2 regions of the Pseudoalteromonas sp. CO342X genome follow, and region 1 is predicted to be linked to the other one. Evidence: riboswitches for the same ligand, from Rfam matches in the RefSeq annotation. Region 1 holds a riboswitch; the other holds the start of a gene.

What was found. Region 1 has a riboswitch for cobalamin ahead of EXT47_RS15985 (TonB-dependent receptor). Riboswitches for the same ligand answer to the same signal wherever they lie in the genome.
Region 2: another riboswitch for cobalamin. It lies ahead of EXT47_RS03190 (ABC transporter ATP-binding protein); the one in region 1 lies ahead of EXT47_RS15985 (TonB-dependent receptor).

What each region holds. Positions count from the first base shown of each region.
Region 1 covers NZ_SGPH01000035.1:126,138-134,132, forward strand. The annotation lists gene EXT47_RS15960 (efflux RND transporter permease subunit) at 1-390, shown strand, start outside; gene msrA (peptide-methionine (S)-S-oxide reductase MsrA) at 387-923, shown strand; gene EXT47_RS15970 (hypothetical protein) at 965-1,942, opposite strand; gene EXT47_RS15985 (TonB-dependent receptor) at 2,368-4,230, opposite strand; cobalamin riboswitch at 4,265-4,511, opposite strand; gene EXT47_RS15990 (YajQ family cyclic di-GMP-binding protein) at 4,601-5,083, opposite strand; gene EXT47_RS15995 (VanZ family protein) at 5,236-5,586, shown strand; gene EXT47_RS16000 (ketopantoate reductase family protein) at 5,579-6,481, shown strand; gene thiI (tRNA uracil 4-sulfurtransferase ThiI) at 6,926-7,995, opposite strand, start outside.
Region 2 covers NZ_SGPH01000010.1:259,692-267,686, reverse strand. The annotation lists gene cobT (nicotinate-nucleotide--dimethylbenzimidazole phosphoribosyltransferase) at 1-744, opposite strand, end outside; gene EXT47_RS03195 (iron ABC transporter permease) at 737-1,762, opposite strand; gene EXT47_RS03190 (ABC transporter ATP-binding protein) at 1,759-2,556, opposite strand; cobalamin riboswitch at 2,626-2,771, opposite strand; gene EXT47_RS03185 (histidine phosphatase family protein) at 2,772-3,371, opposite strand; gene nqrM ((Na+)-NQR maturation NqrM) at 3,452-3,664, opposite strand; gene EXT47_RS03175 (FAD:protein FMN transferase) at 3,765-4,796, opposite strand; gene nqrF (NADH:ubiquinone reductase (Na(+)-transporting) subunit F) at 4,905-6,131, opposite strand; gene nqrE (NADH:ubiquinone reductase (Na(+)-transporting) subunit E) at 6,152-6,760, opposite strand; gene EXT47_RS03160 (NADH:ubiquinone reductase (Na(+)-transporting) subunit D) at 6,771-7,403, opposite strand; gene EXT47_RS03155 (Na(+)-translocating NADH-quinone reductase subunit C) at 7,403-7,995, opposite strand, start outside.

The sequences.
Region 1 (7,995 bases):
TATAGCCAAATTGGTATTGTCATGTTGATTGGCCTTAGCGCCAAAAACGGGATCTTAATCGTGGAATTTGCTAACCAATTGCGTGACAAAGGCATTGCCTTCGAACAAGCCATTGTTGATGCTGCAGCGCAGCGATTAAGACCTATTATTATGACCTCGCTAACGACCGTGATGAGCTCTATCCCGCTTGTGTTTGCAACAGGTCCAGGGTTCGAAAGCCGCATGGTGATCGGTGTCGTGATTTTTGCCGGTGTCAGTGTTGCCACCATTTTAACCTTGTTTGTTATCCCAACCGCCTATACTTTACTAGCTAAGAAGACGCAATCTCCAGAAGAGACGACAAAACGTCTTGAGGAGCAGTCGAAACAACATCCTGAGCAGGAGGTATAATGGCAAATTTACAAACCGCAACTTTTGGTGGTGGTTGTTTTTGGTGTATTGATGCGGCATTTCGCCGCGTCAATGGCGTTGAGTCAGTGCAGTCAGGTTACGCAGGTGGCCACACAGATAATCCCACCTATCAAATGATATGTCGGGGAGACAGTGGCCACGCTGAGGTAGTCCAACTGCAATTTGATGCCGATATTGTCAGCTTTGATACTTTGCTTACTATGTTTTTTACCCTGCATGACCCAACGCAGTTGAATCGCCAAGGTAACGACATTGGTACTCAGTACCGCAGTGTGGTGTTTTATCATGACCAGCAGCAACAGCAACAAACTCAAGATTGTATTGCGCAGCTTCAAAGCCAGTTAAGTGAAAAAATAGTGACTGAAGTTAGCCCAGCGCCTGAATTTTATCCTGCTGAGCACTATCACCAAGATTATTACACTGAAAACCCAAACCAAGGCTATTGCAGTGTGATGATTGCTCCTAAAATTGCAAAGTTTGAAAGCCATTTTGCGGCGAATTTAAAACACTAAACTTGTGTGCCGAACGCAATAGATTGCGTTCGGCTTACGCCTTACGGCAACATAGGTATAGCAAATACATAAAAACTAGTGTGGCCATCTTTAATCCGCAAATGCCCACGCGTTACTTCCATTTCTAAATTCGCAGTATCACCAGGTCTTAAGGTATCTAAGCCTTTAAGCGGAACGACACCTGAATTGATTAACTGGGCGTTGTGTTTAATGACCTGCGGAATATCTTCGCTCATATCCACACCCAAGAATTCAAACACATCAATCACAATACGGCTAAATTCTGTATAAAGCTTGTCAAAAATCCCCGGAGTCAAGGTATCTATCAAATCGAGGATCCACGGCAGATCTACTTTTGTCGTCACCACAGGCTTAAAGCTAGAAATTAAAGGATCTAACTCAAGCTGCTGGGTACGTACATCATACTTACCTTTGATGGTGACATTTTCGTTGTTAATATAGACATGGATATAAATATTCATTCCAAGCTGCTTCTTACGAAACTTAGCGTAAGACTTCAAATCGAAGCCATCGATCAACACTGGTACTTTATTTTGTGCATCGACTCTACCTGCGATTTTCATATGCATCGTGCCGTAGAGACTAGTCGTGTGGCTCACTTTATTTGAACTAGATTGCGCGGCAATATTGTTGACGATATCGGTCGTCAACTCTTTGTAGTTATGTTCCACATTCGAAAATTGCTGATGAATGATATCTGAAACCTGCGTATACATTTCCTTTGGACCTTGGCTAGATGTTGTCCTGCCAGTAGACCAACACTCTCCACCGGTATAAATCACAGGCACAGATATAGGCGTTAGGTGATCGTTGCCAGGATGACGATAGTACATCATGCTGCGGATCCGACTACAGGTTTGCGATGGCGCGTTAAACCAAGCGAAATCGCCCGTCATTGATTGTGTTGAAAATTGAGGTTCAAGCTGGCTTTCAGGCTGTGAGGCTTGTGCTGATGTGACAATCCCAAGCGTGAGTAACCCAAATAATAGTGACTTCATGTTCTTTTCCTTAAGGTAGTAATAATACAAATCAAAGCTATTATCAACCACATGTAAGGCAGAACACCAGTTACAAATGTAATGCAACTAGGGCCTGTTGATCTTTCAAGTTTGTTTTTGCAGCAGTTTGACTGGTATTTATACAAGGCAGAGCCTGCGTAGCATAGTTATTCTATGTAAGTCAGGTGATAACACAGTAGAAATGCCAGTCAAGCGCTGCCCTTTGGGTTCACCTGAGTGCGCTTTGTTCATTGTTGCTCAACTTTTGCCTAGATTACTAGGCGGCAAGTCGAGCGTCGCGATAAAAACACACTCAGAAGAACAAAAATCAAACAGCAAAGGTCAACAGGCCCTAAATGATAAATAAGAAAAGTGATCCATTACTCATGATGGATCACTCTAGGTATTGAAAAGCAGTTAACGCATTAGAAGCTGTAGCTCACACCAACGTAGGCTTGTCTACCTAGTGGCTTATAGCCCAGTAAAGAGCCATCTTTTGCTTCGCCCGCTGTGGCATTGAAATAACGCTTATCGGTTAAGTTTTCAATTCGGCCATTTAACTTGAATCCGTCGAAAAACGTATAGTTAGCAGCTAAGTTAAACAGCGTATATGACGGTAAAGTCACTGTATATGCACCTTCAGCTCCCCATACTTTATCGTCACGATTACCTCTATGGACTAAGGTCAGTGTTGCGTCAACATTTTCCCACTCTTTACTGACTGAATAAGTTAAGGTACGTCTCGCTCTGCGCTGTAATTGCTTATCGGTATCTGCGTCTTTAGCACTCACATAGCTCGCATTTACCGTATGCTCGATACCAAAGTTGTCTTCAATTTCAACAGAAAGATCAGCACCTTCAAAGTCAGCGCACTGAACATTGTAAGGGACATATTTCCATTTATCATTTTGCTGATAAACGATTTTATCGGTAATACGGTTATCGTATACCGCAGCTTCCACACGGAAGTTCTCGCCGCTCCATGTGACAATAATTTCGTTATTAGTGGCTTCTTCCGGCTTAATATTTGGGTTAGGCAGATAGTAAGGACTATCAATCACAAACGCCTGTGATAAAGAAGGTGCTCTAAAGGCAGTACCATGATTCAACTTAACACTCAGGCCATCCATGAGTTGCTTGCCTACAGCAACCGTGTAGGTGTTTGCACGACCATGAAAATCATAATCATCCGTTCTCAGTACAACCTCTGCCAGCCAATTTTCATCGTTGTAAAACCCACCTAGTGCTAAAGATAAGTTATCACGCTCAGGCTCTGAAAAAGAGGCGGTAGAATCACCAACATCTTCATTTAGAAAGGTAAAGTTACCCGTGAAGATCAAAGCTTCAGTTAAACTATATTGCGACTGATATTCAAATTGGCTGCGTTTGGTGACATAAGCGTTATCGTCAGCACTATTACCGATTTGAACGTTTTGTTCCTTACCTAAGCTGTATGACGCACTTTGGCTAAACTTGTCAGTACGTCTTTTCCACGCCAACTTATTGGTGTAGTTATGGAAACGGTAAGCATCACTACCAAAAGAGTCATACTCCCCCTCACCTTCACTGTACTGTGAACGTAAGCTAAAAATGCCACTTTCTTCATCACCATACTGCACATTTAAACCGGCATTACCGTTATAATATCCATCACGGTCATGGTTTTTTGTGATTGCAGCTTCTGGGTCTTTCTCAATCACATCATAGCCATCGGTATGAGTGTAACCCGCATTAGCTGCAATGCTAAACTTGTCTTTTTTGTAATTTACCGTTGCTTCGGTCTTAGAGTAATTGTTACTCCCAGTCGTAAGCGCGATAGTATTATTATTCCCTTCGCGACTAATAATATTAATCACGCCAGCAATGGCATCTGAGCCATAAATCGCAGCTTTGGCACCACGAATGATCTCAATCCTTTCGATGCTATTAAGTGGTAAATTAGTGAGCGAATTGTCACCGGAGTTTGCATCCGTCACTCGAACCCCATCAATTAACACTAGCGTATGCTTAGCGTCATTACCGCGTAGGAATAAACTCACACTTTGGCCGAAGCCACCGTTTCTAACCGCTTGAATACCAGCGACATTATCGAGTAGCGATACGACATCTTGAACATTGCTTTTTTCAATTTCAGCACGACCTATAACCGTAATGGCAGACAGTGCGCTTTCTAGAGATTGTTCAAATTTATTGGCAGTAACAGTGATATGTTCAACATTTTGATCAGCAAATGCTGAAAAAGAGAGCGCCGTCGCTATCGCCGCGCTTAGAGCAGTTTTATTTAACATGGTTTCCCCTAACTTGTACCCACCGTACAAGAACACAAAGTGACTGTTTCAAGGCCGGTCTCCGGGCTCAGTAAACCTGCAAATTAGCAGTTCACTCTACCGTTGCGGGGGCAGCGCTGGCATAGAACCGATCCAAGCTAATCACGTGCAATAAACTGTCTTATTCAATTTATTGTTGATTAACGCAATTAGATGTTCCCTTGTGTTCGCACCAGTTTCCCGATTATCTATACACTTAGCAACCACACTAGGTTGTGTACAGCACCTTGAAAATGCGAGGCTATTGTCTTGGGTTTCGGAATGATTGTCAATGGACGTCTAGAAATCCAAAAGTGCAATCTATGCACTTTTGGAATGAAGTAAAGCGTAATTAGTCGCGGAAGTTTTTGAATTGAAATGGTTGGCCAAGCTCACCGGTACGAACCAGTTGCATCGTTTCTTGCAAATCGTCACGCTTTTTACCCGTTACACGCACCGTATCGCCTTGAATTGATGCTTGAACTTTAACTTTTGAGTCTTTAATAAGCTTAACCAGTTTTTTCGCCATCTCTTTGTCGATGCCTTGCTTTAACGCCACCTTACGTGAAACGTATTTGCCAGAGCGCTCAATGTCTTTTAACTCGAAGCTTGCCACATCAAGGCCACGCTTTGCCGCTTTACCCACTAACATATCGAACAATTGCATAACTTGCTGTTCTGCTTCCGCTTTGAGGTTAATCATTTCACCGCTTAGCTCGATTGACGCATCTACGCCACGAAAATCAAAACGTGTATCAAGCTCACGAACCGCATTGTCTACGGTATTTTTTGCTTCTGTCATATCAATTTCAGATACAATATCAAATGAAGGCATGCTTCTCTCCTAAAGTCATTTTGGCTCGATTATAGCAGTTTATGCCTAATTTGAGTTACTTTAAGTTTTTAAACAGCGTATTAGGATGTTCACCCAATGGACAGTTTTCGATGGTATACTGCTCGCTTAGTCATACAGAAGTAGGATGTATTGTGACACGGCGCGTTTATAAAGCTCTTTTGATTATCTCTTTAATTATATGTACGGTGCTATTCGCAAAGGAAATTAGCTTGTCTCCAAAGCTGTTCCCAAATATCGATAAAGTGGCACATTTTGGTGTATTTTTTGTGCTTGCGTTTATCTCTCACCATGCTTTTAAAGTAAAGGTATGGACACACATAGTGCTACTGTCCTTGTACGGTGCAGGAATTGAGTGGATGCAGCATTCATTACCGTATCGCCAAGCATCTACCGCTGACTTTTTGGCTGATTTAGCCGGTGCGGTCAGTTATTTTGTTTTATTTTATATTTGGGCAAGTTGGCGCAACAGAAAACATGGCTAACATACATATTTTAGGTGAAGGGGCGATAGGATTACTGCTCGCCCAGCACCTTAGTCAATCTCATCAAATTACGCTGATCACTCGAAATAAACGCGCGGCGACTTATCGCTATCAAACAGCAAGTATTCAACAAACCATCCCATGCAGCACCAAAACACTTGCAGAACTCCCTGCCAGCAGTATAGATACGCTAATCATTCCCGTTAAAGCATATCAAGTAATCGAAGTACTCCGAGCGCTTCGCCCTGCTCTTTCAAAAAATGGCGCACTAATCCTTAGTCATAATGGCATGGTAGATTGGTCTGGTGAGTTAGCAGCGCTTGAAAAAACACAATCCGCCTACTTCTTAAGCACATCCATTGCGGGCTATAAAGTCGCAGACACTGTGCACCATACAGGACAAGGTGCAACTTGGTTTGGGCCGTTAAATTCACCAGCAGAATGCCACTACCAGCGCGTATTCTCGCAACTGTTTAGCACATTTAAAAATGCCCAAACCACGTTTGATATCATGCCAACGCTTTGGAAAAAGCTGGCGGTTAATATTGCCATTAACCCGTTAAGTGCATTGGAACAAGTCGCAAATGGTCAGTTAAGACAGCCCAAATACGCAGCCCAAATCCTTAATTTAATGAATGAAGTACAGCTTGTGGCCGCAAGTACAGGCGTAACCTTAGCGCTTAGCGAGCTAGTCGCGCTTGCTTATACCGTAATGGCGCAAACTGCAAACAATCGCTCTTCAATGAATCAGGATATCGCGAATAACAGGCGCACAGAAATTGACGCCATGTGCGGCTATATTTGCGAGCTAGCAGCAAAACAAAATATTGATGTACCGTTTAATCAACAGTTATTTGATGAAGTGAACAAGCGCTGGCAGCTAGCGCGACAATAGGCTTAGCTTCTCGGCGGGTAAACCGCCTCCCACTAAACTATTTGCACAGCGAATTAGGGATACAGCTCGTTGAGAGTTTTTGCAATACTTGCAAGCAGCTTAACTGCTAAAACCGTAGAAGATTTCATAAGCAGCTAATACCCCTTTCATCACACCTGAGAAACATAAGCCGATATGCAATGCGCCGGCGGGATGTCGGTTGCTTTCCTATCAGTTTTTTGGTTTAGGATTCAGTATGATGTCAGGGCGACGTTTTCTTGATTCGCTCGATTGCGTCGTTTCAAAAGAATGAACGAGGAGCGCATGGATGCGCTTTGATACTAACTGTGGAAGGCAGCTACAAAATACCTAGTAAATAAACGGGGATAAACAAGCAACCCCCACAAAAAACGCACGTTGGGTAAATCCTTAAGCCTCACCCAACGCTTGTTAACATGCTTTATTCTAAGGGCGGTACACCTTGACGTTAGCATAGCCATTTTCATGCAGAATAAGCGCTTGTAACTGGCTCATTACGCCTTTCGAACAGTACAAGTAGTATTCTTTGTCCTGTGGTAAATCGCCAAACTTAGTGGCTAATCTAAAGAAAGGCAAGTGGATCACTTGTGCACCATCTAGCTCTAGAGGGTTGGCATCTTCCTCTTCTGGAGAACGAATATCTAATACCACCGCGTTGTCAGGTAATTCACTTACCGATTCCGCTTCTTTCACTTCTTCTTTTGCTTCAGCTTCAATATCACGAATATCTTTTACCGTCGCGTTAGCTACAACTGTATTCAATACATCAAAGTCAAACTTTTCTTCTTCAGCTAATATCTTGTGAAGCTGTGCTTTTACCGTTGGTTTTTGAGAGATCACACCACAATATTCAGGCATTGCTTCTGCCATTTCATTGGTGCCAATCGCTCTGGCAATACGAATGATCTCTTCTTTATCGTGTTGAATAAGCGGTCGTAAGATCAGCATCTCTGTAACACGGTCAATCACGTTAAGGTTAGCCAAGGTTTGGCTTGATACTTGACCAATACTCTCACCAGTTACCAGTGCAGGGATCCCCAAACGCTCTGCGACTACAGCACCTGCACGCATCATCATGCGTTTTAGTACCACGCCCATTTGTCCGTTTTCGATATTCTCAAGAATTTCAGCGACAACTGGCTCAAAGTCAATCGTAATAAATTTAACTTTGTGGGTAGAGCTAAATTGTTTCCACAAGTAGTGGCTCACTTGCTTAACGCCAATTTCGTGGGCTGCGCCACCTAAGTTAAAGAACAAAAAGTGCGTACGCGCGCCTTTTCGCATCATTTGATAAGTCGCAACACCCGAGTCGAATCCGCCAGAAACCAAAGACAGCACGTCTTCTTGCGTTGGTAGTGGGAAGCCACCTAGACCAAAGTGCTGGTGACGAACGATGTAAGCTTTATTGTCTTTGACTTCGATTTTAACCGTCACATCAGGTTTTTTCAGCCTTACGCTGGCACCCTCTACATTTTGGTTTAAACCGCCACCAACAT
Region 2 (7,995 bases), on a different contig from region 1:
AGCACCAACCATTTGCACAATTTCAAAGCCACCCAAGCGCTGCAAAATTTGTTCTGGCGTCGCAAGCTTATCTTGATGATATTCTAGAGCCTGTTTGATAAGTGCCCGTTTTTTGCAAAGCGTTTCATCGTCAATGCCTGTACCGCGCCCCACACACAATTCCACACTCGCCCCGCTGAGCGCCGCTAAAATTGCAGCTGCAGAACTGGTATTGCCAATCCCCATTTCACCAAAAGCAATCACGTTGCTACCCGCTTCAATAGCGGACATCACCACTTGCTCTCCATATTCAAGTCCTTGCTTGAGCTGCATTTCGCTCATCGCGGGTTGTTTATGGAAGGCATGAGTAATATCGCCAAGTCGCTGCGAGCGCAAATTCGGCGCAGGCTCGCATGGCACTAACGTGCCACAGTCTACTACGGTTAACTGCCAACCAAGTTGTCGACAAAAGACGTTGATCGCGGCCCCCCCCTGCACAAAGTTTGCAACCATTTGCCCAGTCACTTCGCTTGGCGCAATAGAAACCCCTTGGCTTGCAATACCATGGTCGCCCGCAAAAACAAACATTGCAGGGCGTGTTATTGCTAACTGCTCTATGTCTAATTGCGTCTGCCCTTGTGAGAAGATCTGTACTAACTGCGCAGCCAAGACTTCAAGCTTACCAAGCGCACCTAGCGGTTTGGTTTTTAAATCAATACGCTGTTGAATAAGCGTGTTTAAGCGAGTATCTGACGGTTTAACCATGGGTAACTCCGACGCCTCCAGAGCGGCGATTTTTGAAAATAAGCAATGCCAAGAAGAACACGCTGCCAATGGCGGCAGTGATCACACCCACAGGAAGTTCCTGATTATCGATAAGCGTGCGCGACAATACATCCACCCATAGCATCAAAAGCGAACCGCAAAGCGCGGTGGCCACAAGCCCAATGACCTTTGCTTGCGAGATAAAAAAGCGCACGATATGCGGGATCATCAAGCCTACAAATCCGACTCCGCCGCACGCAGCCACAAGTACTGCGGTGAGTAAGGAGCTCAATAACAACATACCTATTCGCACTCGTCCTACATTCACGCCAAGCGTGGTGGCACTCTCATCTCCGAGCAACAAGGCGTTGAGTGGCCGACGCATCACTAAAAGCGTGATAAAACTCAGTAGCACGACCAAACATGGAAGCCATAGCCATTGCCAGCTCGCCCTTGCAAACGAGCCTAGATTCCAAAACAAGATTGCACTGATGGCTTGAGGATCACTCCAATAAAGCAACAAGCTGGTAAAGGCACTGAACAGAAAAGAAAGTGCAACGCCCGCCAAGAGCATAGTTTCCACCTGCTGCAGCGCATTGCGATTTGCCACAAATAAAAGTAGCAAGATAGACAGCAAACTTCCGACAAATGCAGCCCCAGACATCATTAGGCTAGACTGTGCACCAAATAGCGCGATAAGCACCACCACACCGAATGAAGCACCTGAAGAAATACCAAATAAATAAGGATCAGCTAGCGGGTTACGCGTAACGGTTTGTAAAATAAGACCTGCTATCGCCAGTCCTGCTCCCGCGCTCATCGCCAGTAACGTCCGTGGCAGACGAAGCTCAACTACCACCCGTTGTTGAAGTACGTTGGGATCGAAATTAATAATCGCTTGTATAACCGTATGCCAAGATAAATCAATCGCACCGATCTTAAGTGCCATCAACATGCTAAAACAGCACAAGCTCAATAGCAGTATCGATATCAATGCGATCCGCTTTGCGGCAATCATAACTGATATCCGTAATGAAAGCGTATATGCGGGATTTCACTATTATTTGGCGGATGACGGACAGTAGAAACCTCTGCGCATACCCCAAAAACTTGGCTTAATAGGCTTTCGGTAATGACTTCAAGTGGCGACCCATCTGCAACAAGCTCACCGTTATTTAATACTAATAAGCGGTCGCACAAGGCGCTAGCCAAATTTAAGTCGTGAAAAGACGCAATGATAGTAACACCAAGCTGTTTGGCCAGCTCCATAATTTGGATTTGATATTTAATGTCCAAATGGCTGGTGGGCTCATCCATTATCAATACTTGAGGCGCTTGCACCATGGCACGTGCGATCATTGCTCTTTGCTTCTCCCCACCAGACAAGGAGCTAAAACATTGCTCCAATTTATGGCTCAATCCAACTTGCTCAATGGCATGTAAGATTGCCTGTTTTTCAGCGGCCGTCGTTGTCGCGAGCAGTGATTTGTTCGGTGTTAGCCCCATCAATACCATATCAAATAATGGCAGAGTAAACTCAGCGGGGATCTCTTGTAGCACTACAGCAACATGTCTCGCGTAGGCTTTACGTCCATAACTAACTAGCGGCTTACCATTGAAAAGTAGCGCCCCAGAACTTGGTGCTGTGTATTGATATAAAGTGCGCAGCAAAGTCGACTTTCCAGCACCATTCGGTCCGAGCAAACCAATAAATTCACCCGAATTAATAGCAAAGCTGAGTGCCTTTAAGATGGCTTTACCACCAAGCTGCACGCTAAGTTTATCGACTTGAAACTGTGGAGTGACTGCCATAGCACCTCTGATTGGGCACGGCAAAGTAGTAGCTTATAGACAAGCGACAACTTTGACTTAAGTCTGCCCGCTTAAGTATATGGATAGGCCTTGGTATCTGACTTATGCAAGAGACAAGGCTCATACACTTACAGTTGCGGGGACAGTTGAGGACTCACACCTCATTCCCAATATCTGCCTATCACGAAATTTGCAACATTATGAAGTCTAGACGTCTAAAATACAACTTTTGGCCAAGCAGTTTGGCAGCTGTCGTAAAACACCTCAACTTTTACTATACCCGCATAAGGAATATCTATCTTCGATTGGTATGCAGTAAGCTCAGGCGATAGGTCAAGAATAAGTGCTACAAGCGCTTTTATTACTCCAGCATGCGCTACGACGGCGGTACACTCTTCACTTGGCGATTCCAAAATGCTGTGCCACCATGTGGCAACCCGATGATGAAAATCATACATAGACTCGCACTCAGGAGGCGTGTGCAGCCAAGGGTTTTGCCAAAAATCGCCAATACTTGGAGATTGGGTTTCTCGCCAAAGCGTATCATAGGACTGTCCATCCCATAATCCAAAATCAAATTCGGCGAGATTTGGCTCCACCTCAACGGGGAGTTGATACTGCTTTGCAAAGGCTGTAGCTGTATTCAGACAGCGCTGCCTTGGAGAGCTAATAATACGCTGCAGGCCACTTAGGCTCGTTAACGATTGCAGCAATTGCTGAACACCAGTACTACTGAGTTCGGGATCTGTCACTCCAAGTAAATGGCCTGATAGGGTCGTTTCACCATGACGAACAAAATATAGCTGCCGCTGCATTTTTACTTAACCTGAGGTTTATTACCCAAAAAGCAAAAACGCAAGCTAAGCTTGCGTTTTCAATTAATATCATTCTACGGTTACAGGATCTGGTTTTCTTTCCACATCTCTTCTTTTGCTAACCGCTTTTTGCGTTTGTCGCATGGATCGTCGCAATCACAAATTTTGTCAATGCCCATTGAGCCCAAACCACCACAGCTACTTGCCATGGATTTCTTTTGTACGATAACGCCTACTGCCATCGCAACAGCGATAAGCATAAGTAAACCGAAAGTAAGGAGGAATAAAGACATTATCTAGCCCCTTTTATTGCTACATTGAATTGAGTGACGACGCGCAAATTATACGCTTTCATGGCGTCACTCACAATTAAATTATGGGGTGTTGTGCAGCTTAATTCAAGTACGGCTGAAAAGCTTCACTCGCGTAACTCTTGATCCCTTCAGGACTTTTATACATCAAATACACGGGGAGTTGATGCTCGGTGGCATATGCCTTTGCACGCTCCGTGCCCATCACAGTCAATGCTGTTGCTAGGCCATCAGCTGTCATCGCAGATGGATGTAGTACCGTTACCGATACCAGCTCATGTTTAACTGGGCGACCCGTTGTTGGGTCAATAAGGTGTGTAAAGGTTTCACCGTCCATTTCATAAAAAATACGGTAGTCACCTGAAGTTGCAATGCCATTTTTGCCAGGCTCTATCACGCGGTGAATTTGGCGTTGACCAACAGGCGCATCGGGTTTCTCGATAGCAATACGCCACTCACCATCCGGTTTCTTGCCAGAAACGCGAAGCTCGCCACCGATTTCAACCATATAGTCATGAATATCATGACTCTCAATCACCTCAGCGACCTTATCTATGCCATAACCTTTAGCGGTTGCAGAGAATGATAATTCAAGCCCCGCAACTGTTTTCGCAAGACCACGCTCATTTAAAATAAGCTTATCAACACCGATACGAGTGCGCATATCGTCTAACTCTGCCTGTGACGGACGCATTGTTGGCCTTTTGTCAGGACCAAACCCCCACAAGTCGATAAGCGGTCCCATCGTAACATCAAGCGTTTTGGTCGACTTTCCAAGGCGGATAGATTCAGCAACTACCAAGCGAAAGTCTTCACTGATAGGCATAACGGTATTTGCGGCTAAACGATTGAACTGATTAATCTCAGAGTCTGGGATATAGGTGGACATAGATTGATTAACAACCTTTAATGCTTGCTCAACCTCATCGTGCAACTGCGCTTGTTCGAGCGGCTTTTCACCGGGGAATACCTTGATGTTGTAAGTCGTGCCCATGGTTTTACCAGTCAGCACGATTTCCTTGGCTTCAGGTTTTGCGTCTTGGCACCCTGTTAAAAAAACGAATAAAAACGAAATAATAAAAAATCTAGATAAAAAAGCGTAACTTGCTTGCATCAGAATTCCCTGAGTTTAGTACCAACGGGTATAAAAAAGCCCTCGAGCAAAGCATTTTGCTGGAGGGCTTATATTCTAACTTAAGTTCATTGTTAGACCGAAACCTAATTAACCACCGAAGTCATCAAGTAGGATGTTTTCGTCTTCAACACCTAAGTCTTTAAGCATGTTAATAACTGCCGCGTTCATCATTGGAGGACCACACATGTAGAACTCACAATCTTCTGGCGCTTCATGGTCTTTAAGATAGTTTTCAAAAAGTACGTTATGAATGAAGCCCGTGTAACCTTCCCAGTTATCCTCTGGTTGAGGATCTGAAAGGGCAACATGCCATTGGAAGTTATCATTTTCTTCAGCTAGACCGTCAAAGTCTTCCACGTAGAACATTTCACGCTTAGAACGTGCACCGTACCAGAAAGACATCTTACGCTTAGAGTTAAGACGCTTAAGCTGATCGAAGATGTGTGAACGCATTGGCGCCATACCAGCACCACCACCAACAAATACCATTTCTGCATCTGTGTCTTTCGCGAAGAATTCACCGAATGGACCAGAAATAGTAACCTTATCACCTTCTTTAAGTGACCAGATGTATGATGACATCTTACCACAAGGTAATGTTAGGTTATTTGGCGGCGGAGTTGCGATACGTACGTTTAGCATGATGATGCCAAACTCTTCTGGGTAGTTAGCCATTGAGTACGCACGGATCGTTTCGTCGTCAACTTTAGACTCTAGCTTAAAGAAACCAAAACGTTCCCAGTCAGCACGATATTCTTCAGGAATATCATAGTCTGCATATTTAACATGGTGAGCTGGTGCTTCAATCTGAATGTAACCACCGGCACGGAAAGGTACAACTTCACCTTCAGGGATGCCTAGTTTTAGCTCCTTGATGAAAGTTGCTTTGTTATCGTTAGAGATAACTGTACATTCCCACTTTTTAACACCGAAGATTGATTCTTCAACTTCGATTTCCATGTCGTTTTTAACGTTAACCTGACACGCTAGACGACAGCCTTCACGTGCTTCACCTTTAGAGATGTGGTCAAGTTCGGTTGGTAGAATATCACCACCACCCTCTTTAATATGTACGCGACACTGACCACATGAGCCACCGCCACCACATGCAGACGATACGAAAATACCCGCGTTTGCAAGTACACCTAGCAGCTTACCGCCAGCAGGAGTCTTGATCGCTTTTTCAGGATCGCCGTTAATATCAATTGTAACGTCACCGCTTGCTACAAGCTTCGATTTCGCTGCAATGATGATAAGCACTAGCATCACAACGATAGCGATGAACATGCTTACGCCTAATACAATAGTTTCCATCGTATAGTTTCCTCGCTACCTTACAGTGAAATACCAGAGAATGACATGAAGCCAAAGCCCATTAGACCTACAGTAACAAAGGTAATACCTAAGCCACGTAAACCATCAGGAACGTCTGCATACTTCATCTTCTCACGAATACCTGCTAACAATACGATAGCAAGTGCCCAGCCCACACCTGAACCTAGACCATAAACTACAGATTCACCGAAGTTTAAGTTACGCTCAACCATGAATGATACCGCACCGAAAATCGCACAGTTAACTGTGATTAGCGGTAGGAAGATACCTAGTGCGTTATATAGCGCAGGGAAGAACTTATCTAACGTCATTTCTAGAATTTGAACTAGCGCTGCGATTACACCGATAAACGTCAAGAAGCGTAGGAAGCTAAGGTCTACTTCTGCAAAACCTAGCCACTCTAATGCACCCGGCGCTAGCACTGCGTGATAAACTAAGTTGTTCACTGGTACAGAGATACCAAGTACTACAACTACCGCAATACCTAGACCTAGCGACGTTGTTACTTTCTTAGATACCGCCAAGAAAGTACACATACCTAAGAAGAAAGATAAAGCTAAGTTTTCAATGAAAACCGCTTTAACGAATAAACTAATATACTGTTCCATCTCTCTCCCCTTATGCCTTCGCTTCTACTTGCTCTTTCTTCCAAGTACGAAGTACCCAAATGAAAGAACCAACAATAAAGAACGAGCTGAATGGCATAACTAGTAGACCCATAGGCTGATACCAACCACCTTCAGAAATAAGTGGAAGGATTTCAACGCCAAACAATGTACCTGCACCAAATAGTTCACGGATAAAGCCAACTGTTAGAAGTACAACAGAGTAACCTAAGCCGTTACCAATACCGTCAAGGAATGACATTGTTGGTGGCGACTTCATTGCATATGCTTCTGCACGACCCATTACGATACAGTTAGTAATGATAAGGCCGATGAACGTTGATAGTTCTTTTGCTGTTGAGTAAACAACGGCTTGAAGCACTTGGTCTACAACGATTACTAAAGATGCAATAATCGTCATTTGGACAATGATACGCACACTTGAAGGAATGTGATTACGGATCATTGAGATAAATAAACTTGAAAACGCAGTAACCAATGTCAACGCAATTGACATGATAAGTGCATTTTTAAGGCTTGAAGTTACCGCTAGTGCAGAACAGATACCCAACACTTGCAGTGCAATTGGGTTGTTCGCAAAAACAGGACCAAACAAGACTTCCTTCATTTCTTTTGCATTAGCCATTAGTTCAATGCTCCTTTACGTACTTTCGCAAGGAATGGACCAAACGCTTTGTCGCTTGTCCAGAAATCAACTGTGTGATCAACACCGTTAGAAGTAAGTGTTGCACCAGATAGACCATCTACCTTGTGTTCGTTACCGCCAGCACTACCTTTAACTACGTCGATAGGAAGCTCTTTACCATCCCAAAGTGCAGTCCACTTAGGATTTTGGATTTCACCACCAAGACCTGGAGTTTCGCTGTGCTTATAAAAGTTGATTGACTTAATCGTCTCACCATCAGCTTCTAGCGCAAGGAAGCCATACATCACACCCCAAAGGCCGTAACCTTGGATTGGTAGAATGATAGTAGACACTTTACCTTGGTCATCTTTTGCGAAATAAACTGGAGAGTTATTCGTGATACGTTGAATACCCGCTTTGTCTTCTGCTTTTGAAAGTTTGTAACTACGTTTGGCATCAAACTTAGTCGCTTCAAAGTCAAAAGATTCCGCTTTAACGTCTTCTACAAACTCACCTGTTTTAAGACTAACTACACGTGATTCGATATTTTGGTTAAAAACTTCAGACACGTTTTTAACTTTATCGTAGCCAG